DNA from 4 places in the Nocardia sp. CDC160 genome. Region 3 is predicted to be linked to each of the others. Evidence: riboswitches for the same ligand, from Rfam matches in the RefSeq annotation. Region 3 holds a riboswitch; each other region holds the start of a gene.
What was found. A riboswitch is a leader RNA that binds a small molecule or an ion and turns the genes downstream of it on or off. The one in region 3 is predicted to bind cobalamin.
Positions count from the first base shown of each region.

Region 1 (5,561 bases), on a different contig from region 3:
GATCGGGAGCACGACAATATCGCCGCGGCCATGCGCGGCGCGCTCGCGGATCGCGACGGGACCGCGGCCATGCGGCTCGCGGCGGCGGGCGGCTGGTACTGGTGGCTGGCCGGGCACAAGGCCGAAGGCCTGGAGTTCGTCATGGCGGCCGCCGATCTGCCCGCCGAGGTGGATGACGCAACCCGGGTCACGGTGTACGGGCTCGTTTCGCACTTCCTGTCCTCGGGGCCGAACGATCAACGCCAAGTGCAGGATTGGATTCACAAGGCCTACGAGCTGAGTCGCGACGGCCGCGGCGGCGGGCACCCCACGGTGGCACTGGTGGCCGCGTTGGAGCGCCTGTTCCAAGGCCCGGAGGCCATGCTGACCGCGTTCGAGCCGCAGCTCACCGATGACGATCCGTGGGTGCGGGCGCTGGCCCGGCTCCAGATGGGCAAGATGCGGGTGGTGCTCGGCCAGGGCGGTCACGAGGTGGACGAGTATTTCGAGACCGCGCTGGCCGAGTTCCGGGCCATCGGCGAACGGTGGGGAATGTCGTTCGCGCTCACCGAGTTGGCCGAACGCCTGGCCCAGCGCGGCGAATTCGTTTCCGCGTGTGAGCATTTGGGTCAGGCGATCACGGTGGTGAGCGAGGTCGGCACGCTCGAGGACGTGGTCCGAATCCGCTCGCGGCAGGCCCAGTTGTACTGGCTGCTGGGCGATTCGGAGGCGAGTGCCGCCGCCACGGCCGAGGCGCTGCGGGCCGCGGATCGGTCCGGCTGGCCCAATGCCAAGGGTGAGCTGGCGCTGTCGATGGCGGAACTGGCCCGCTGGCAGGGCGACGCCGAGGAGGCGTACCGCCAGATCGACCTCGCGACAACCCAATTGGACAGCGGGCAGGAGCATCAGTACGTCTACGCGCAGATCCATTCCCTGCGTGGCTATCTCACGGATGATCTCGACAAGGCCCGCGAACACCATGCCGCCGCCTTCGAATCGGCCATAGCGGCGGGCCACGCGCAGCTGATCGCCCAGATCATCGTCGGCATAGCGGATCTCGCGCTGCGCAACGACGAGTTCGAGCAGGCCGCGCGGCTGCTCGCGGCCAGCGCACGGGTGCGCGGCGTGCCCGATCGTTCCCTGCCGGATACGGCGCGCATCGAGGAGGCGACACGAGATCGCCTCGGTGAAGCGGGCTTCACCGAGGCGATGAGGGAAGGGGCGGAATCGGATTGGAGCAATCTGGTCTCGATCACGCTCGCTTGTTGAACGTGGCCCGCGACCACACGTATCCGACAATGGCGAACCCGGCGCACCAGGCCAGCGCGGCGGCGGTGTAGCCGCCCGACGGGTGTCCGGTGAGAAACCCGCGCAGGGATTCGATGATCGGGGTGAAGGGCTGGTACTGCGCGAACTGCTTGACACCCGCGCCCATCTTGTCGGCGGGCACGATCGCGCTGCTCAGGAAGGGCAGCATGATCAGCGGCACCACGGACATGCCCGCGGATTCCGGGGTCTTGGCCGCCATGCCCAGCGCCACGACCAGCCAGGAGGCTGCGAACGAGGTCGCGAGCACGATGCCGATCGCACCGAGCCATTCACCGGCGCTCGCCGGGGACCGGAAGCCCAGGGCGAAGGCCACACCGAGCACGGCCGCCAGGGCGATCACATTGGTGAGGATGGTGGCCGCCACGTGGCCGGTCAGCACCGCGCCCCGCGACACGTCCATGACCTTGAACCGGTTGATGACGCCCTTGGCCATGTCCGAGCTCACCGAGACCGCGGTGCCGGAGAGCCCGTAATTGATGGCCAGCAGCAGCATGCCGGGAGTCGCGTAGTCGATGTAGTGCCCGCCGACATTGAAGGCGCTGCCGAAAACGTAGACGAAGATCAGCAGCATCATCACCGGCATGAGCGCGGCATTGAAGACCGTGACCGGGTTGCGGACGATGTGTTTGAAGTTGCGGCGCAGCATGATCGACGAATCGCCGATCGCGGCGGCCAGGGGGCTGGGGGTGATGGTCGCGGTGCTCATTGTGCTTCGGCCTCCGTGGTGGCGTGCCCGGTCAGGGCGAGGAAAACGTCATCGAGATCAGGGGTATGGATGGAGACCTCATCGGCCTCGAGGGAGTGGTCGGCGAGCCGATCCAGCAGCGCGCGCAGGGGTTTCGTGCCGCCATTGCCCGGCACCTGCAGGGTCAGTGCGTCGTGGTCGGGGGTGGCGACGGGCAGCACCCGCAGCGCCGCTTCGAAAGTCGCGCGGTCGCCGAACCGGAGCTGGATGTAGCTGCCGGGCACCTGCCGCTTGAGGTCGTCGGGGGTGCCCTGGGCGACGATGCGTCCGCCGTCGAGCACCGCGATCTGGTCGGCGAGCTGGTCCGCCTCCTCGAGGTACTGGGTGGTGAGGAAGATGGTCACGCCGTCGGCGACCAGTTCTCGCACTATGTCCCACAGGGCGCGGCGGCTGCGCGGATCCAGGCCGGTGGTCGGCTCGTCCAGGAAGACGATTTGCGGCCGGGTGACCAGGGTCATCGCCAGGTCCAGCTTGCGGCGCATACCGCCGGAGTAGGTGGAGGCCTGCTTGCGCGCCGACTCGGTCAGTGCGAAGCGCTCCAGCAGCGAATCGACCACCTGCTTGCGGTCATTGCCGCGCAGCCGGTGCAGATCGGCCATCAGCTGGAGGTTCTCCTCGCCGGTGAGCAGATCGTCGACGGCCGCGAACTGACCGGTGACCCCGATCGACGCGCGGACCGCCTTGGTCTGCGTGGCGATGTCGTAGCCCGCGACCCGCGCCGTCCCGCCGTCGGCAGTGAGCAGCGTGGTCAGGACATTGACCGTGGTGGTCTTGCCCGCGCCGTTGGGACCGAGCAGCGAGAAGATGGTGCCCGCACCGATGGTCAGATCGATGCCGTCGAGGATCGTCTTGTCCCCGTATGCCTTGCGCAACCCGGAGGCCGCGATTGCTGTGCTGTTCATGGCGACAACATTCGCCGGGCCGCCTGATACGGACCTGACACCGACCTGACATGCCCGCTGATACCCGATTTTCCCTGCTCAGACCTGTCTTTTGCGGGCCGGGCTTGCCGCCGTGCTCACCTGCCGCCTAGCGTGAGGGCCGCCGTGGTGCTCGGGAAACCGGTGGGAAACCGGTGCGGCCCTCGCCACTGTGATCGGTTAGTCGGTGCGTCGTCCGGTCCGCTCGCGCGGGCCGGGGTCACGGAATCTCGGTTCCGGAAGACCAGACACGCCGGTGTTCGACCCGTCAGCCAGGAGACCGGCCACGGCACCAACGAACCCCGTCCACGAGGTGCTGGAGAGGCCGCCCTAGATGTCCCTGCCCGAAAACCCGGTCCCGAGAACGCTTCCCGCCCTGCGTTGGGAGCGCCGCGACTGGCTCCGCACCGGCGGACTGCTCGCCGTCATCGCCGTGATGCACATAGTGGCGTTCGGCATTCTGTTCGCGCTGGTGCTGCCCCAGCACTACACCGTCGGCACCCAGGTGTTCGGGGTCGGGCTGGGTGTCACCGCCTACACCCTGGGCATGCGGCACGCCTTCGACGCCGACCACATCGCCGCCATCGACAACACCACCCGCAAGCTCATGGCCGACGGCAAACGCCCGGTGTCCGTGGGCTTCTGGTTCGCGCTCGGCCATTCCACCGTGGTGGTGCTGCTGGCCGCCGGGATCGCGGCCGGGGCCCGGGTGGCCACCACGCTGGTCGACGACGACTCCAGTGCGCGAAAGGATCTGGGCCTGGTCGCCACGCTCAGTTCCGGCACCTTCCTGTATCTGATCGCCGCGCTGAATCTGGTGGCACTGGCCGGAATCTGGCGGGTGTTCAAGGCCATGCGGGCCGGACAGTTCGACGAGCACGAGCTCGAACGGCACCTGGACAATCGCGGTTTCATCAATCGGATCCTGGGACGGTTGACCCGCTCCATCACGCGACCCGGGCAGATGTATCCGATCGGCCTGCTGTTCGGCATCGGCTTCGACACCGCCACCGAGGTGACGCTCATGGTGATGGCCGGGTCCGGCGCGGCCGCGGGCCTGCCCTGGTACGCCATCGTCTGCCTGCCGCTGCTGTTCGCCTCGGGCATGAGCCTGTTCGACACCCTCGACGGCACCTTCATGAATTTCGCCTACCACTGGGCGTTCTCGAACCCGGTGCGCAAGGTGTACTACAACCTGACCATCACCGGGCTCTCCATCGCGGTGGCCTTCCTGATCGGCACCATCGAATTGGTCGGCATCGTCCACGACAAGCTCGATCTCACCGATCCGATCACCGCCTGGATCGCCGGAATCGACCTGAACAATGTGGGATTCGTGATCGTCGGCCTGTTCGTGGCGGTGTGGGCGATCGCGCTGGCCTACTGGCGGCTGGCGAAGGTCGAGTCGCGCTGGTCCTTGACGGCCGAAAGGCCGTAGAGCACAGGGATGATCGGGGCGGTCTCGGGCAGCCGCCACCAGCCGTTGTCGGTGCGGACCATACCCGGCCAGCGCGGCCACGGGAGCGTCTCGGTCTCGGTGAGGCCGGTGATGCGCAGGCCCGCGGCCAGCAGGGCATTGATCACCTCGCCCAGGCCGTGCCGCCATTCGTAGGCGGTGGTGTCGGTGGTGAGGTCCGGGCCGTCGGTGTAGGTGTGGACGCTGTCGCGGCGCTGGGCACCCCGGCCTTCGAGGTAATCGTCGTGCAGCACAAGGCGATTCGGGTCCTCGCCCGGCGCCGGGGTGGGGCCGAGGGCGTGCAGCAGTGGATGGAATTCGACCAGGTAGAACAGCCCGCCGGGCCGCAGGAGATCGGCGATCACGCGGGCCCAGCGGTCCAGGTCCGGCAGGTAGCAGAGCGCGCCCTTGCCGGTGTAGACGATGTCGAAGCCCCTGCCGGTCAAGGACTCTCGCGCGTCGTAGACGTCCGCGCACACGTATTCGACGGTGTCCCCGGCCAATTCGCGGGCATGCCGCACCGACTCCGGCGAGAAGTCGAGACCGACCGTACGGGCCCCGCGCCGCGCGAATTCGATTGTCTCCGTGCCGAGATGGCATTGCAGGTGCAGCACATCGCGATCGCGCACCTCGCCGAGGGCATCCCATTCGAACGGCGCGAACCAATAGCCCGAATCATGGTCCCGATAGAAACTGCTGGCGGCGTGAATGCCCGCGCGGGCATCCCAATTGCGACGGTTCACCGACAGGGGATCGATGCTCACGCCGCCATGCTAGGTCGTCAGAACAGGGACTGGGCGTCGGCCGCGATGAAGAAGCCGTGACCGTCCACCGAGCAGCGCACCCCACTCTGCATGGATTCGCAGATCACCCCGCGCACACCGATGGTCTGACCGTATTCGAGGACCTTGCCGCCACCCTCGTGATTGCCCGGCGCGGTCGAGCCGTCGGTGGGCGGGCCGACGTAGACACCCTGGTTGAGGCAGACGAATTCGGCGGTCCCCTCCCGCACCTGCGCGGCCACCTCGTGGGCGGGGTTGTTGGCACACGACAGCCCGGCCGGAATCACGGTGGCGTTCTTCAGCTGACAGCCCACGGTGTGGATATTGTCCACGTAGATGCCACATTTGAT
Region 1 is NZ_JAYKYT010000001.1:558,393-563,953, forward strand. It holds gene VMT40_RS02340 (BTAD domain-containing putative transcriptional regulator) at 1-1,248, shown strand, start outside; gene VMT40_RS02345 (ABC transporter permease) at 1,232-2,014, opposite strand; gene VMT40_RS02350 (ATP-binding cassette domain-containing protein) at 2,011-2,955, opposite strand; cobalamin riboswitch at 3,084-3,276, shown strand; gene VMT40_RS02355 (HoxN/HupN/NixA family nickel/cobalt transporter) at 3,308-4,411, shown strand; gene VMT40_RS02360 (class I SAM-dependent methyltransferase) at 4,354-5,193, opposite strand; gene VMT40_RS02365 (hypothetical protein) at 5,211-5,561, opposite strand, start outside.
Region 1: another riboswitch for cobalamin. It lies ahead of VMT40_RS02355 (HoxN/HupN/NixA family nickel/cobalt transporter); the one in region 3 lies ahead of VMT40_RS17910 (CbtB domain-containing protein).

Region 2 (5,561 bases), on a different contig from region 3:
CGAAGATCGCCAGGGCGTCGAACCGGTGCATGCTCTCGCCGGTCAGGGCCGTCCCCCGGTCCGGCTCCACCACCAGCAGCTGCTCGGCGGGTGCGAGGAAGGCCCAGACCACCCCGGCCAGCGCGCTCACCGCGGCCAGCGCGGCGAACACCACCGCCGCCGCGCGCACTTCCCGCATCACGACATCGACGCGTAGTCCGCCCGGCTCGGCGGTGAGTGTGGTTGCCACTAGCGGCGTTCCAGGCTCGAGGACTCCAGCACGCCGTGCCGGGAGCACTTGGCCCACCAGCCGTCGGGGCTGACCTGCACGATCATCCGGCGACCGCACTGCTCACAGAAACGCGGCGGCTCCAAACCCAGTGCGGCCGCGGCCGGTACGGGATCTTCCAGACCCGGCACGATCCGCTTGCCCGTGAACGGGTTGTAGCGCTCCTCGATCTCCACGACCACCTCGAAAGATCCTTCGTGTCCGAAACTCGACCGTTTGGGGGACAGCGGGGGTTTGCGACCCCCACATCCCTACAGTAAGCGCGGGTCCGCCGCCGCGGCCCCGGACCCCCAGTTTTTCAGAGGGTTTCGTTGAGCGCCTTGATCGGCATCTTGAGCTCGCCCAGCAGATCCAGGTCCGCTTCGGCGGGACGGCCCAGGGTGGTCAGGTAGTTGCCGACGATGACCGCGTTGATGCCGCCGAGGATGCCCTGCTTGGCGCCCAGGTCGCCGAGGGTGATCTCGCGCCCGCCCGCGAAACGCAGGATGGTGCGCGGCAGCGCGAGACGGAAGGCGGCGACGGCGCGCAGGGCGTCGGCGGCCGGGAGCACCTCGAGGTCGCCGAACGGGGTGCCCGGGCGCGGGTTGAGGAAGTTCAGCGGCACCTCGTCGGGCTCGAGCAGGGCCAGGTCGGCGGCGAATTCGGCGCGCTGCTCCAGGCTTTCGCCCATGCCGAGGATGCCGCCGCAGCACACCTCCATGCCCGCCTCGCGGACCATGCGCAGGGTCTCCCAGCGCTCGTCGTAGGTGTGGGTGGTGACCACGTTCGGGAAGTACGAGCGGGCGGTCTCGAGATTGTGGTTGTAGCGGTGCACGCCCATGGCGGCCAGCTGATCGACCTGCTCCTGGTTGAGCATGCCCAGCGAGCAGGCGACCTGGATGTCGACCTCGTTGCGGATGGCCTCCACGCCCGCGGCGACCTGCGCCATGAGCCGCTCGTCGGGTCCGCGCACGGCGGCCACGATGCAGAATTCGGTCGCGCCGGTCTTGGCGGTCTGCTTGGCGGCCTCGACCAGGGACGGGATGTCGAGCCAGGCCGCGCGCACCGGCGACTGGAAAAGGCCGGACTGCGAACAGAAGTGGCAGTCCTCCGGGCAGCCGCCGGTCTTGAGCGAGATGATGCCCTCGACCTCGACCTCCGGGCCGCACCACTTCATGCGGACCTCGTGCGCCAGACCGAGCAGCTCCTCGAGCCGGTCGTCGCCGAGCCGCAGGACCTCGAGGGTCTGGTCCCGATCCAGGCCCACGCCGCGCTCGAGCACCTGCTCGCGGGCGATGGCGAGAATGTCATCGCCTGCAGTGCTACCGGCTTCGGTGGTGACGGCTGCCTGAGTCATATCCGCGCGAATCCCTTCGTCCGGCCGGTGTGGCCGAGCAACTTGAACGGTGTTCAGGGTAGGCTAGCAGTCCGGAACGTGAGCCGGAACACGAGAGGGTCGGGTTTTTCAGTGCAACTCCATCGCACGGACGTGGTCGACGGCGCGATCGCCATTCTCGACCAGTACGGATTGGCGGATCTCACCATGCGCCGCCTGGCCACCTCGCTGCACGTCCAGCCGGGCGCGCTGTACTGGCACTTCCCCAACAAACAGGCCCTGCTCGGCGCGGTCGCCGACCGCATTCTCGCGCCCATGGACGAGCCGGTCGCCGCGGACGAGTGGTCCAAGCAGATGACCGAATTGGCGCACCGGCTGCGCGAATGCCTGCTGGCCTACCGCGACGGGGCCGAATTGGTCTCGGCCACCTACGCGTCCCGGCTCACCACCAGCAAGGGCCGGGAACGCCTGGCCAGCGCGGCAATTCGCGCGGGCATGACGCGCGAGGAAGCCGACCTGGCCGCCTACACGCTGCTCTACTACGTCCTCGGCCAGACCGTCGACGAACAGTCGCGCATTCAAATGGACTCGGTAGGCGCTCTCGCCGAGGAACATTCACCGCTCTACGACACCACCGACGCGACCGCCCGCTTCGACTTCGGCCTGCAGTTGTTCGTCAGCGGCGTCCGCCACCTGCTGGGCAGCCGCATTCGCTGAGAAATAGTTCCGGACGGTAGAGTCCGTCCGGTCATCGTCGGTGGGTGCGGGAATCCGGTGCAATTCCGGAACGGTCGCGCCACTGTGAGCACGGGTCCGCCCGTGCGAGTCAGACCTCCCCCGCCGCGCAGCACTCTCGAGAGGCCGCGATTTGCCTGGAGGAGCTTCGTCGATGAGGCGTGCGCGCCCGTCGATAGCCCTGCCCGTCATGGGGATATTGCTGGTTGTCGCCATCGTGGTGGCGACCGGATTCGGGGCCGAGAACATTCCGCTCGGCGAGGTGGTCGGTGTACTCCGGAGCCGACTCGGTGGACAGCCTTCCGCGAATCTCGGGCTGGACACCATCGTGTGGCAATTGCGGGTGCCGCGAACGATTCTCGCGGCGGTCGTCGGGGCTGGGCTCGCGGTGGCGGGGGTGGCCATGCAGACGCTGGTGCGCAATGCGCTTGCCGATCCCTATCTACTGGGCGTCTCTTCAGGAGCGGGTGTCGGGGCGGCGGCCGTCATTACTTCGGGACTGTTCGCGGGTGCTGGACTGTGGGCGCTTTCGGCGGGCGCGTTGGCCGGTGCGCTGGCGGCGGCCGCGGCGGTCTTTCTGATCGCCATGGCCCAAGGTGGGCTCGACCCACTGCGTTTGGTGCTCACCGGCACCGTGCTGGGCTCCGCCTTCTCCGCCTTCAGCAGCTTTCTGATCTTCCGCAGCAGTGATCCGTCGGCGGCGCAGTCGGTGTTGTTCTGGCTGCTGGGCAGTTTGGCGGGCGCGGACTGGACCCGAATCCTGTTGCCCGCGTGTGTGGTCGCCGCCGCGTTGGTCGCACTGCTGCTGGCGGCGAATTCGCTCGACGCGCTGAACCTGGGTGCGGACACGGCCACCTCGATCGGAGTTTCCGTGCGGGAGCTGCGGATCGCGCTGTTCGTGCTGCTGGCGGTGTTGGTCGGGGTCCTGGTCGCGGTGTCGGGTGGGATCGGCTTCGTCGGCCTGGTGATCCCCCACGCCGCCCGCCTGCTGGTGGGTCCCCGCCATCGGGTGCTGCTCCCGGCCAGCGCCCTGTGTGGAGCGCTGTTCCTGGTGGTCGCCGACGCCGCCACCCGAATTCTGGTTCGCCCCACCGAAATCCCGGTGGGTGTCCTCACCGGCCTCATCGGAGCCCCCGCGTTCCTGCTCCTATTGGGCCGCCGCAGCTACCGGTTCGGTGCCGCATGACGAAAGGCAGTCGTGAAGAAGGTTTCGAAGCTCCCGGCACGTCCGGTCCTGGCGCTGGTCGCCGCCGCGGTGGCGCTGGCGGGGTGCGCGTCGCCGCACGCAGCCTCGGGGAACCTGTCAGTGCGCAATTGCGGTGTGGAGCAGAGGTTTCCGTCGCCCGCGCAACGGATGTTCGTCAATGACGGGAACCTGATCTCCATGGTGTTGGCGCTGGGAGCGCAAGACCGGACCGTGGCGGTGTCGAGCCTGAAGCGTGATGCGGACACGCTGCGCAAGCATTACGGGGATGCCGTGGACAAGCTGAATTCTGTTGCGCCGGATTACCCTTCGCGAGAGACGGTGCTGGCGCAACGGCCGGATGTCATGGTGGCGGGCTGGAACTACGGCTACTCGGAGTCCGCGAATCTGACCCCGGATTCGCTGCGAACCGCCGGGGTCGCCCCGTACATCCTGACCGAGAGCTGCCGCCGCCCCGACGGTGAACGCGGCGTGGTGGACCCGTGGACGGCCCTGCGCACGGATCTCACCGCGCTGGGCGCGATCACCGGCCGCACGGATCGGGCCACGGAGGTGACGAGCGATCTCGACCGCCGCCTCTCCGCCCTGCAATCCGCCCCTCGGCCCGAGCAGCCCCCCACCGTCTTCGTTTTCGACAGCGCCTCCGACACCGTCATGTCCAGCGGCGAATTCGGTGCTCCCCAAGCGATTCTGGAGGCGGCCGGGGCCCGTAATGCCCTCGCCGACGTCGCCGACACCTGGACCGCGGTGTCCTGGGAACGCATTGCCGCCGCCGACCCGGACGCCATCGTCTTCGTCGACTACCCGCCCCAGACCTTCCAGCAGAAGATCGATCTGCTGCGCGCCAAGCCCGGCATCCGCGATCTCCGCGCCGTCACCGAGGGCCGCTTCCTGAACCTGCCGTACGCCCTGTGGACCAGCGGGCCCTTGAACATCGATGCCGCCGAACAGGTCCGCGCCCAGCTGGAACGCTGGAATCTGGTGCCGCCCTCGGGAATTCGCCCCGTCACCGACGACACCGTGCGCTGATGGTCAGCGCCCGACCGAGACGGTGCCGATCTCGTCCTGCTGGACCTGCCGCACGAACGGCACGATCTGGTTGGCGATGACCGCGTTGTACTCCTGCGGCCGCTCGATCGGGTTGGCGTGCCCGGTGGTGTGCGTGGTCACCACCAGCAGCGTCCCGTCCACCCCGCCCACCTGGTCGATGAGCACCTTGTGCGAGTACTCGACATTCACGATCGGATCGTCGTACGGATTGTGCGGCCGAATGAACGCGATGGCCGGACGCGGTTTGCCCGCGGCGGGTTTGGACAACGCCCGCAGATCGTCGATCGCGCCGCCCGCCACAATGGCCTTGAACTGCGCCTCGATCAGGCCGTTGCTGGCGGCATTGGTGTTGAGGATCTTGTCGCGCAGCACGTTTCGCACCGCCTGCCGGAATTCGTCGCCGCGAATCACATAGCGCCCGCCGACGAAATCCTGATGGCGCGCATAGGTTTCCACAATGAGCCGCAGCAGTCGGCTCTCACGCGCCCCGGGGAACCAGCCCATCCAGCGCAGCATTTCCTCACCCTGGTCCCGGCTTTCGGGCCGCACGGCGTCCAGATCGACCGGTGTGCAGTCGAGAATGACCGCCCGCACCTTCTCGGCGCTGCCGACGTGCAGGTGCTTGGCGATCTCCAGCGCGATGACCCCGCCCATGCTGTGGCCCACCAGCACCACGTTCGGCACCTTGGCGGCCTCGGTGACCTTCACGATCAGATCCGAGATGACCTTGGTGTCGATACCGGTCTGGTCGTAGCGCACGGCCCACACCGACCCCAGTGTGGTCAGCGACGGCAGCGCGCGAGCGGTGTCACCGGCATCGAGCACGCCGAGACCGACCAGATCGAACACGGCGGTGTCGCCCGCCTTCGCGTCCGAGGGTCCCGCGATGGGGAGCACGGCCGGTTCGGTGCGCGCCAGCCGCGCCTGCTCGGGCAGCACATCGACGCCCATGTATTCGGCGAAGGCGCCCAACGCCACCAGCGGAATCA
Region 2 is NZ_JAYKYT010000009.1:9,438-14,998, forward strand. It holds gene VMT40_RS35745 (DUF2567 domain-containing protein) at 1-229, opposite strand, end outside; gene bsaP (biotin synthase auxiliary protein BsaP) at 229-444, opposite strand; gene bioB (biotin synthase BioB) at 567-1,604, opposite strand; gene VMT40_RS35760 (TetR/AcrR family transcriptional regulator C-terminal domain-containing protein) at 1,716-2,300, shown strand; cobalamin riboswitch at 2,302-2,438, shown strand; gene VMT40_RS35765 (FecCD family ABC transporter permease) at 2,473-3,504, shown strand; gene VMT40_RS35770 (ABC transporter substrate-binding protein) at 3,517-4,551, shown strand; gene VMT40_RS35775 (lipase family alpha/beta hydrolase) at 4,555-5,561, opposite strand, start outside.
Region 2: another riboswitch for cobalamin. It lies ahead of VMT40_RS35765 (FecCD family ABC transporter permease); the one in region 3 lies ahead of VMT40_RS17910 (CbtB domain-containing protein).

Region 3 (5,561 bases):
CGGAACTTCATGTCGAACCCTCGAATCGCAAATTGAACTATGAGTTTTCAGTTTTGCGCGGAGTGTGGGATGGGCTCAGCGTCCGTAGCGGTCGTAGATCGCGTGCGCGATCACGCTGTCGCCCTGTGTCGATGGATGGAAGGGCAGGCCGTCGACGCCGGTGCGGGGGTCGGCGATCCCGTTCAGCCACGGCTGCGACGAGCAGAGGCCGTGACCGGCGGTGAGGGCTCGAGCGTCGAGGAACTCGATACCCAGCAGCTGGGCGGCCTCCCGCTGCGCCGCGTCGATCCGGTCGAGGTATTCGACCACCGCGCGTCCACGCGGATTGATGAACGGCGCGACCCCGAGAATGCTGAGGCAGACCGTGCTACTGCCCGGCACGAAAAGCTCCGGGTACCCGACGAATACGATGCGCGCGTTGGGTGCGTAGTACTTGATGTAGGTGACGGCATTGCTCATGCGCTTGGCCATCGCCGCACCGGAGACCCCGGTGTAATCAGGTATCCGGTGCTGTTCGATCGCCTCGGGATCACAGCCCAGGACGAGGTTGAAAACACAGGACTGCAAGGAATTCCACAGGGTCTGATCCGACGCGCCCCACTTGTCGTTCATCCCGAACTGGATGGTCACCAGCTTGGTGTCCGGCCCGAACGCGCCCTCCTTGTCCGCCCGCTGCGCCTGCTGGGCCAGCGTCCACCCGGGCCCGCTGTCGATCGACGCGCCCGGACACGACGGGTCGTCGACCCGATCGGTCCCGTACACGCCCATCAGCTGGCTCAGCTGCACCGGCCAGGCCGTGCGCCCGTGCAGATTGCAGTCGTCGCGGCCGGTGAAGTGGTCCCACTCGTTCGCGGAGAACGAATCACCCAGCACCACAAGGTCTTTACCCGCGGGAGCCGGATCGGCACCCGCGCCGCCCGCCGCGGTCAGCGATGCCGCGAGCGCTACGACGGTGGCGCACACCCACCGCCCGCCATTGCCCAACACCTACTCGTCCAGTTCGCTCAGTACCCGGCGCGCGGCTCGAATCCCGGAGCGTCCAGGGTCGGGGGCGCGGGCTTCTCGGCCTGCTGGGTCTGCGGCGCGGGCTTGGGGGCGGGCTGCGGGGCCTGCGCCGGTTCCGGCGCGACCGGTTGCGGCGCTGCGGGTTCGGTGGCGGCGGGCTGGGGCGCGGGCGCTTCGGTGGTCGGAGCCGGGGCCGCGGTCGTGGTCGGGGCGGGCGCGGAGCTCACGGCCTGCGAGGTCGCGACGGTGCTGCTGGTCCCGCCCTGGGACCCGTCCGATGCTTTGTCACTGCCGCATCCGGTAGCCCCCGCGAGCACCAATGCCCCGCCGATCACAGCCGCCGCGGCGCGCGCAGCGAAAACCCCCGGTGTAGCAGACTTCATGTGTACCTCTAATCCCAGAACTGAAGTGTCAGATGTTCACTTCAGCGGGGAGTGTATTCAACCCATCCGGCCCGCCCACCCCGATTCGGAAAACTGCCCCAAATCTCCAGGGCAGACGGGCGAATAACAGCTGGTCAGAGCCGCTTCCGGACGATAGAACAGGTTTCAACCAAAGATCGATCCGGACCCATTCCGGTCCATCGACAGCTCGGCGCGAGCCCCACGAGCCACGAGCGCGAGCGCCCTCACCGAGAGGCACGGGACCCCCGCGGACGACAGGGTGCCAGCCCCAGCTAGCGCGGCAGGGAGAAGCTCCCACAGGCAGCGGGTCCGAGCCACAGGCGAAGCGAGCGAGCCGCCGCGGGCAACAGGTCCGTGTCGCGGGGCAACAGGTCCGTGCCCCCTCGGGCGATGAGAGCGAGCTCCGGCGGGCGATGGGAGCGGAGCTGTGGGTTCCATAGTGTGGGCGGGTGTTTGACCTGTTCGTTCGGGGTCTCGTATCGTCATCTGATCGGCGATTCGTGGAATCCGGTGGAAATCCGGGACGGTCGCGCCACTGTGAGCACTCCGCGCGGGTGTGAGTCAGACCCCGGCCGCCGAGGTAAATATCGGCCGAGGGGCGCGTAACCCCCTCCCACCCTAGGAGTTCCCGTGGCGACGTCCTACGCTCCCCGTTCCGGCCTCGGTGCCGTCTCCATTTCCATCCCCACCCCGGTGTGGTTGATCGGCACCACACTCTTGGCGCTGCTGGCGATCTACTTCATCGGTATCGACCAGGGCGCGGTGTCGATCTTCGGCAACGACATGCACGTGCACGAATTCGTCCACGACGGACGGCACTTCCTCGGTTTCCCCTGCCACTAGCCAAGGGATCGAGTCACCACAATGGAAAAGCGGATCATCGGCCGAGGCGTCCTGCTGGGCGCGCTCGGTGGATTGCTGGCGTTCGTCTTCGCACGGATCATGGCCGAGCCCATCATCAACCGGGCCATCGACTACGAGTCTGGGCGCGACGACGCGCAGATGGCTTTGGACAAGGCCGCCGGAAAACCCATGGGCGACATGGGTCCGGACCTCTTCACCCGCTCCCAGCAGCAGAACTTCGGTCTGCCCTTCGGCATGATCGTGTTCGGTGCCGCGATGGGCGCGCTCTTCGCGGTCGTCTACTTCCTGGCGTTGCGCCGGGTCGGGAAGATCACCGCACGGAATCTGGCGCTGCTCGTGTCGGGCGGCATGTTCCTGACCCTGTACGCGGTGCCGTTCCTGAAGTACCCGGCCAACCCGCCCTCCATCGGGCATCCGGAGACCATCAAGGAACGCACCGGACTGTTCGTGGCCATGATCGTGATCAGCGCCGCCGTCCTGCTGGCCGCCATCTGGGTGGGGCGCAAACTGGCCGCGCGCCTGGGCAATTGGACTGCGACCATCGCCGGGGCGGCCTCGTTCACCGTAGTCATGGCGATCGTCATGCTGATCCTGCCCTCGCTGGGGCACCTGTCGGCCAATAAGGAATACGGCGACTTCGCCACCGAGACGCCACAGCCGCTGAAGGATCCCTCGGGCACCATCGTCTACCCGGGCTTCCCGGCCGACGACCTGTACCACTTCCGGTTGTACTCCTTTGCCGCCCAACTGATCCTGTGGGTCGTCATCGGTGTCGGCTTCGCCTGGCTGGCCCCGCGCTTGCTCGGCGAGCGTGCCGACCGGACCACTCCCGCGGCGGCATGAGCGCGGTCACCCGGCTCACGCTGATCACGCACGCGATCACCGACGCGGTACAGGCCGCCCGCTTCCCCGCCGACGAACCGCTCAACCCATTGGGTGAGCGGTCCGCGGCGAAGGCGGGCGGCCTGCCCGGCCTGGAACCCGGCCAGGTCCTGTGCGCACCGGAGCTCCGCACTGCGCAGACCGCGAAGGCATTGGGCCTCACCGGAACCCCGGAACCCGCACTGCGCGACCTGGATTGCGGCACGTGGTCGGGCAAGTCCATGGATGAGCTGGCCCCGGAGCAGCTGATGGGCTGGCTCACCGACCCCGCACACCGCTCCCACGGCGGCGAGTCCCTCACCGACCTCCTCACCCGCGTACGTACGTGGCTCGACACCGTGGCCGGAACCGGCGACCGCATCATCGCCATCACCCACCCCGGCGTGGTCCGCGCGGCAGTCCTTTGCACCCTGAACTCCCCCGCAGAGTCCTTCTGGCGCATAGACATCCCGCCGCTGACCGCCACCACCCTGCACCACCGCTCCCCCGCCTGGACGCTCCGCACCACGGCCCACCCCCTCGCACCTTGACCCTCACCCCCGCTCGGTCCACAGATTCCACCCCGAGGACGCGGCCCGCCGCTTCGCCAACAATTCCAAATACGGCACCAACCCCGCGAAATACCGCCGCGCCTCACACTCCTTCCCACACTCCCGATGGGAATCCAACCCCCGCTTGGCAACTTCCAAATTCTGGACCGGATAGTCTGGAACCTCATGTGAAATAGGCTGTCCCACAGTTCATCTCCATTGACTCGTCGCGAACCGAAACGAAAAGGCCGAATGCCGCTGGCCTGCCACGAGTACACTCTGGATAAGCGGATGGCGGAACCTTGAAATGCCCGAATCCGCTTGCGGGATGGGGTTATTCCATTACAGAGGCCCCCGTGGCGAAGTCCACCGCGGTGGGGTCTTCCATATTTCGGAGCGTCCGATAGTGAGGCTAACGAGATGACAAGCGGATCGACCATGGGGCGCAGGGCATTAGGCCGGGAATTGCGGCGACTGCGCGAGGCGAAGAATATGCGACAGTCCGAGGGTGGGCGCGTGATCGGGGTGTCGCCGCAAACCATCGGGCGCATGGAGGACGGGCTGCCGACGAAGGTGTCGGACTTGTACATCAACGCCCTGTGCGACGCGTACGACGCCACAACCGACGAGCGCCAGGTACTGCTCGACTTGGCGCTCGAGGTACGAACGACGCAAAAGCAGGGCGGCGGATGGTGGCGCGCCTACGCCGACGACGTCCGCGAAGGCTTCGATTACTACCTCGGCCTCGAGGAGGCCGCGCGCCAGATCTCGGTCTGGAAGATCACCATCCTCCCGGGATTGCTTCAGACCCCCGAATACCGGCGCGCCGTCGAATGGACCGAATCACCCAATCTTCCAACCGAACAGGTCGAGATGCGGGTGGCGGTCGCAATGCGCCGACAGCATCGCCTCACCGATCCCACCTTCGCCGCCGATATCGCACTGTCGGAGATGGCACTTCGCGACCAGATCGGCGGTCCCGCCGTCATGGCTGCGCAACTCCGGCGGATCGACGAAATCAGTCAACTCGCCAACATATCCGTGCGGGTGGTGCCCTTCGACGCCCCACGTCACCTCGGTTCCGTCACGGGATCCTTCACGCTGCTCGAATTCCCGAAACTTCCAGCAACGGGCCTGATCGCACCGCCCGTCGCTTTCGTCGAGGAGTACGCGGGCGATCTGTACCTGGAGCGGGAGGCCGAGGTGAAGCGTTATCGCGATGCGTTCGCAGAGATCAGCCGAGTAGCATTGGATCACAACGAATCCCGGCAGCTGATCCTGTCGATTGCGAAGGAGTACGGCGAGTGAGCATCGACCTATCCCGCGCCGAATGGTTCAAGTCCAGCCGAAGTCACTCCGGTGGGGAATGCGTGGAAGCAGCGCATCTGGGTGGCGGCTCGGTCGCTGTCCGGGACTCCAAAAACCCAGGCCCAGCACTGGTTTTCGGCCCGTCGGAGTGGGATGTCTTCCTAGCTGCGACGCAAACTGGGCGGTTTGATCGGGCGTGAACGCAAGCCCCCAATAATCCGGGGCTACTGCCACCCCCGGCGCGGTCACCATGATCGAGGTCATGCGAATTCTCATGCTCCCGATCGCCATTGGCGCGACCATGATTGCCCTCGCACCATCCGCCTACGCCGACTACCAGCTCGACAGCGTCTCCGTCTCCGCCCCCGTAGGCAACTACGGCACCGGCTGCACCTACACCCTCACCGCGACCGGCATGTACGCCTACTACACCCGCTTCTGGGACAACGGCGTCCCCCTCCCCGACGACGCAAAAGTCAACGGCTCCACCGTCACCCAATCCTGGAAACCCACCACCACCGGCCCCCACACCCTCATAGCCCACGTAAACGGCGACCCCACCGACAAA
Region 3 is NZ_JAYKYT010000003.1:700,203-705,763, forward strand. It holds gene VMT40_RS17895 (SGNH/GDSL hydrolase family protein) at 1-11, opposite strand, end outside; gene VMT40_RS17900 (SGNH/GDSL hydrolase family protein) at 76-987, opposite strand; gene VMT40_RS17905 (hypothetical protein) at 1,005-1,388, opposite strand; cobalamin riboswitch at 1,862-2,000, shown strand; gene VMT40_RS17910 (CbtB domain-containing protein) at 2,085-2,252, shown strand; gene VMT40_RS17915 (CbtA family protein) at 2,274-3,116, shown strand; gene VMT40_RS17920 (histidine phosphatase family protein) at 3,113-3,685, shown strand; gene VMT40_RS17925 (helix-turn-helix domain-containing protein) at 4,124-4,993, shown strand; gene VMT40_RS17930 (DUF397 domain-containing protein) at 4,990-5,193, shown strand; gene VMT40_RS17935 (hypothetical protein) at 5,256-5,561, shown strand, end outside.

Region 4 (5,561 bases), on a different contig from region 3:
CCCAGAGGCGATCCGCGGGAACGGCTTTCAGCGCCTCGGAGAGGGATTCGGTGATCTCGTCAACCGTGGGGACGCGAGGCGAGTGGATGTCGTAAACGCCGGGGCCGACGCCCAGGGAGAAGCCCGCGGCATTGAGGTCGTCGAGAACCTCCATGTGGGAGCGGGCCGCTTCGAGGGACGTGACGTCGGCGTCCAACGCGGCGATCGCGTCGATGACCTCGCCGAACTCGGAATAGCAGAGGTGCGTGTGGATCTGGGTGGCGTCGGAGACCCCGGAGGTGGCGAGGCGGAAGGCCGTGATCGCCCAGACCAGGTAGGCCGCCTTCGCCTCGGCGCGCAGGGGGAGGAGTTCGCGCAGGGCGGGCTCGTCCACCTGGATAATGCGGATTCCCGCCGACTGGAGATCGAGCGTCTCGTCCCGAATTGCCAGGGCCACCTGATTGGCGGTGACGTCGAGGGGCTGGTCGTCGCGGACGAAGGACCAGGCCAGAATGGTGACCGGACCGGTGAGCATGCCCTTGACCGGCTTGTCGGTGAGGCTTTGGGCGTAGGTGATCCAGTCGACGGTCATGGGCTCGGGCCGGGTGACGTCGCCGTAGAGAATCGGCGGGCGGACGCAGCGGGTGCCGTAGGACTGGACCCAACCATTGGCGGTGGTGAGGAAGCCGGTCAGCTGTTCGGCGAAGTACTGGACCATGTCATTGCGTTCCGGCTCGCCGTGGACGAGCACATCGAGGCCCAGTTTCTCTTGCAGCGCAATGACTTCGGCGATCTCCGCGCGCATGCGGTCGCGGTACTGGTCCGGGGTGAGCGTGCCCTTGCGGAAGGCGGCGCGGTCGCGGCGGATGGCCGCGGTTTGCGGGTAGGAGCCGATGGTGGTGGTCGGCAGCGGGGGCAGGGGGAGGCGGTCGTGCTGCAGCGCACGGCGTTCCGCGGCCGGTGCGCGGCGAGTCGCGTTGGGGCTCAGCGTGTCCAACCGTGCGCGGACGGTGTCGTCGCGCAGACGGGTGTCGGTGGCGCGGGCCGCGATCGCCGCACGGGCGGTCGACAACCCGGCCGCCACGGCCTCGGTTCCCTCGTGCAGAGCGGTGGCGAGCAGACGCACCTCGGCGATCTTCTCGGCACCGAAGGCCAGCCAGGATCGCAGGCTCGGGTCGATCTCCGTTTCGGCGTCCAGCGAATACGGCACGTGCAGTAGCGAACTGGAGGTCGAGACCGCCAGTTCGCCGGTGGATCCCAGCAGGGTACCGAGCGTGGCGAGGGCACGGTCCGGGTCGGTGCGCCAGACATTGCGGCCGTCGACCACACCGGCGACGACCAGCTTTCCGGCCAAGCTGGGCACGGAGGTCACATCCTCGACGGTGGTGCCGGACCTGAAATCGAGTGCCACACCTTCGATTCCGGTGTCCACGAGAATCGGCAACGCGGGGCCGGGACGTCCGAAGTAGGTGGCGACGAGCAGCGCTGGACGGTCGGATATCGCCGAAAGCTCTTCGTACACTTCTCGCACCAGGCCGAGCTCCATATCGGAAAGGTCGGTCACCAGCACCGGCTCGTCGATCTGCACCCATGCCGCACCAGCCTCGGCCAAGCGCCGCAACAGTTCCCGATACAGCGGCAGCAATCCGCTCAACCGCCGCAGCGGATCACCCTCGGCGTCCTTGGCCAGCTTCAGGAAGGTCAGCGGCCCGATCACGACCGGCCGCGCAGCCACGCCCAGCGCCTGCGCCTCGGCCAGCTCATCGAGCAATTTCTCCGGATGCAAGGCGAATTCGGTGTCCGGCCCCAACTCCGGCACCAGGTAGTGGTAGTTGGTGTCGAACCACTTGGTCATCTCCAGCGGTTCGACGGTCGAGGTCCCCCGGGCGGCCGCGAAATACCGATCCAGCGGATCATCGATCCCCACTACCCGAGACGGCAGCGCCCCGAACATCGCTGCGGCATCCAGCATTTGGTCGTAGTACGAGAAGGTGCCCACCGGCACCGAATCAAGCCCCGCCGTGGCCGCCGCGGTCAGTTGCGCCGCACGCAGTTCCCGTCCGACGGCATGCAGGGCATCGGCGTCGATCCGCTGCGCCCAGTACGCCTCAACGGCCTGCTTCAACTCTCGCTTCGGCCCGATCCGGGGCAAGCCGAGAACCGTCGCCTTGAACGTATTCCTTTTGGTCACGGGTCATCTCCAGTGCTCCAAGTCCACTGGCCGCCGCCACAAGCGCACACGAACCCCGACCCCGGCCCCGTGTCCCCACGGCACGCCGAAGCCACCGGCCCGTCCACCCAATCCACGAGGCGCCGACCGCCGGATACGGCGTACCCGACACACTCGGCAGGTATTCGGACTCGCAGGCCCGGCCTCCCGGCCCCCTACTGACCATCGCTTCCCAGACGTACTCGCCCAGTGCTCATGACGGCGTTCGTTCCTGCATACCGCTGCGGGACAGTCCCGGATTCCCACCGGGTTCCCTCTCACCGATCCCCCTTACGAGAGAACCGATTTCGACGCCAACCGCACGACGAGATACCAACCCCGCCCTGCCTCGGCGAACCGACTGCATCCGCCAGCATATCCCCCTCCCCATAACCGCCGAGTGGCACACCCGGGAGGCGAATTCGGGCAAAACCCCTCCCGGGTGTGTCACTCGGCGATCAGGGGAGGCGGGTGGGGAGAGAATCGAGGGCGGCGCTGATGCGGCGGGAGGCGGTGGACAGTTCGGAGAGGTAATGGCGGCGCTCGGCGCGGGTGACGTCGTCGCGCAAGGGGCCGATCTGTAACTCCATGACCGCGTGGCCGCCGCTGTCGAAAACCGGTGCGCCGATGTAACTCACCGCGAGCGGGATGTCGCGGTCGAGGGTGCGTTGGTCGTAGGCGCTGCCGCCGATCGCGGCGAGTTGGGCGAGGACGCGGCCGCGGAGTTCCTTGCTCGCGGGATGGTCGGCGAGGTGGTCGGCGACCTCGGAGAGGACGCGGACATTGGGGATGCTGTCGGATTCGAGTTTCCAGACGCAGTGTCCGGTAGCCCGGAGGGTGGACAGGACCGCGCGGTATTCCGCGCGGCGCTCGGGGCCGCGGGTGCGCAGCCAATCCTCTTGGCGGGCAGTGCCCCAGTGGGCGATGATGGCCGCGCCCGCGGGGGCCAGCAGGGGGATGCGGGCGCCGGCCTCGATGCCGACGGTGTAGCGGTCGCGGGTGACGGCCAGGAATTCGAGGTGGTCGAGGGTGATGGTGGTGAGGGCCGCGCCGCAGTCGACGCGATCGGCCAGGCGCTCCAATTCCCGGTCCAGCCACGCGCGCTCGTCGTTCGCACCGGTGGCACGGCGACCCAGCGCGGCGAGTGCCGGGCCCAGCTCGTAACTGAGGTCGGGCAGTCTGCGCACCCAGCCGCGGTCGGCGAGCGCGGCCAGGATCGAGCCCGCGGTGGAGCGGTTCAGCTCCAGGCCGTCGGCGATCTCGGCCGAGGTCAGCGGGCCGGGTGCGGCGACCAGCAGTTCGATGATGGAAATGACCCGGTGCGTGGGCGGAGAGCTCTGGGTCTTGCCAGCGGGCACGCGCGTCTCCTAGCCTGAGCCGCGATACGAATAACCGTATCGCTGGATACGGATAATCGCACCGAGGAGTAGGCCGTGGCAACCATGTGGATACAGGGGCCGAACCGGTCGTGATCGCGGATTTCGCCGACCACTGGCTGCTCTACTGTTCCATTCCCGTCGTCGCCGCACTCATCGGCTGGATCACCAAGATCGTCGCGGTGCGGATGCTCATGTACCCGCTCGAATTCAAGGGCATCCCACCGTGGTTGGGCTGGCAGGGCGTTATCCCCCGCTCCGCGCCGCGCATGGCGACCATCGCGGTGGATCTCATGTTCGGCAAGCTCATCGATCCGCAGGACATCATCGCCCGCATCGATATCGCCGAATTGACCACGCGCCTGCGCGAACCCCTCGATGCCGGAGTCGATCACATGGTGCGCGCCATGATGCTGAAGCATCAGCCGCGGCTCTGGGTGAACATGCCCGAGGCCGCGCAGCGCGCCATTATCGAACGGGCGCAACGGGATCTGCCGCAGCTCATCGAGGACATCGTCTACGACCTGCGCACCAATCTCGATCAGGTGATGGACCTGCGCGGCATGGCCATCAGCGCGCTGGTGGACGACAAGTCGCTGCTGGTGGAGATGGTGCGCCGGGTGGGGCGCAATGAGCTGCGCTTCATCGTGCGGTCCGGTCTGATTTTCGGCACGGTGCTCGGCGTCGTCCAGATGCTGACCTGGGCGCTCACCCATTCCCCTTGGCTCATGCCCGCTTTCGGCGGTTTCACCGGTTTGGTGACGGACTGGCTGGCGCTGCAAATGATCTTCCGGCCGATCCGCCCGGTCGGTATCGGACCGTTCACCTGGCACGGCCTCTTCCACAAGCGCCGCGAGCAGGTCTGCACCGACTACGGCGACCTCATCGCCACCGAGATCCTCACCCCCGCACGCATTCTCGAGGCCGTCCTCCATGGCGAACGTGCCGACCGGTTGGCCTCGATCCTGAGCCATCACGTCGGTGAGTTCCTGGAACTCCAGACCGGCCCAGCCCGGCCGCTCGTGCTCATGGTCGCGGGCGAGAGCCTCACCGCCATCGAACGCGACGCCGTCACCTTCGTGCTCGATCACGTGAAGGCCGCCGCGCACTCCGGCTTCGACCAGCACGCCATCGAGGCACTCGATGTCCGAAACCTGGTGATCGAGAAGACCAAGCAACTGTCCGACGACGAATACGAGGGTCTGCTGCGCCCGGCGTTCAAACAGGACGAGTGGAAGCTGGTCGCCATTGGCGCGGTGCTCGGGTTTCTGGTCGGCGAACTCCAGGTTCACCTGATTTTGGGGTGAGCCCGCGGATTTCGGCCCACATTCCGAACCTCGTTCCACCGCGGTGGCGTCGGTGGGGTCGTACGATGGGGACTCGCGCGCAAAACCGCCGGTAGCACTGAATTCGCATGCTACGCAGCACTGTCGTTCCGATGAAGTGCCACGCAGGGTCCGTGAAGTTGCGGCGAGTCTCCTCAAATTGCGATGTTTGCGAAGCCGAATCGGTACCATCCTGCACGTGCGCAAGATGTATGCGGGGGCCCGACTACGGCGGTTGCGCGAGGAACGGCGGATGACCCAGGCGGCCTTGGCCAAATCCCTGGACCTGTCCCCCAGCTACCTCAACCAACTCGAGCGTGATCAGCGACCGCTCACGATTCCCGTGCTGCTGAAACTGAATTCCACCTTCGACCTGGACGTGCAGTTCTTCGCCGCGGACTCCGACGCTCGCCTGGTGTCGGATCTGCACGAGATCCTGGTGGAGGCCGCGGGCGGCAATGCCGCGCCGGTGGCCGAGGTCGAGGATCTGGCCACCCGGATGCCCGAGGTCGCGAAAATCGTTGTGGCCATGCACCGCCGACTACGCGCGGCGACCGACCAGTTGGATCTTTTGTCCTCCAAGGTGGCCACCCCCACCGGCGCGCCCGGCGTGCCCATGCCCTACGAGGACGTGCGCGACTTCTTCTACGATCACCACAATCACATCGCCCA
Region 4 is NZ_JAYKYT010000002.1:729,198-734,758, forward strand. It holds gene metE (5-methyltetrahydropteroyltriglutamate--homocysteine S-methyltransferase) at 1-2,170, opposite strand, end outside; cobalamin riboswitch at 2,309-2,510, opposite strand; gene VMT40_RS10805 (helix-turn-helix domain-containing protein) at 2,647-3,546, opposite strand; gene VMT40_RS10810 (DUF445 domain-containing protein) at 3,633-4,871, shown strand; gene VMT40_RS10815 (short-chain fatty acyl-CoA regulator family protein) at 5,089-5,561, shown strand, end outside.
Region 4: another riboswitch for cobalamin. It lies ahead of metE (5-methyltetrahydropteroyltriglutamate--homocysteine S-methyltransferase); the one in region 3 lies ahead of VMT40_RS17910 (CbtB domain-containing protein).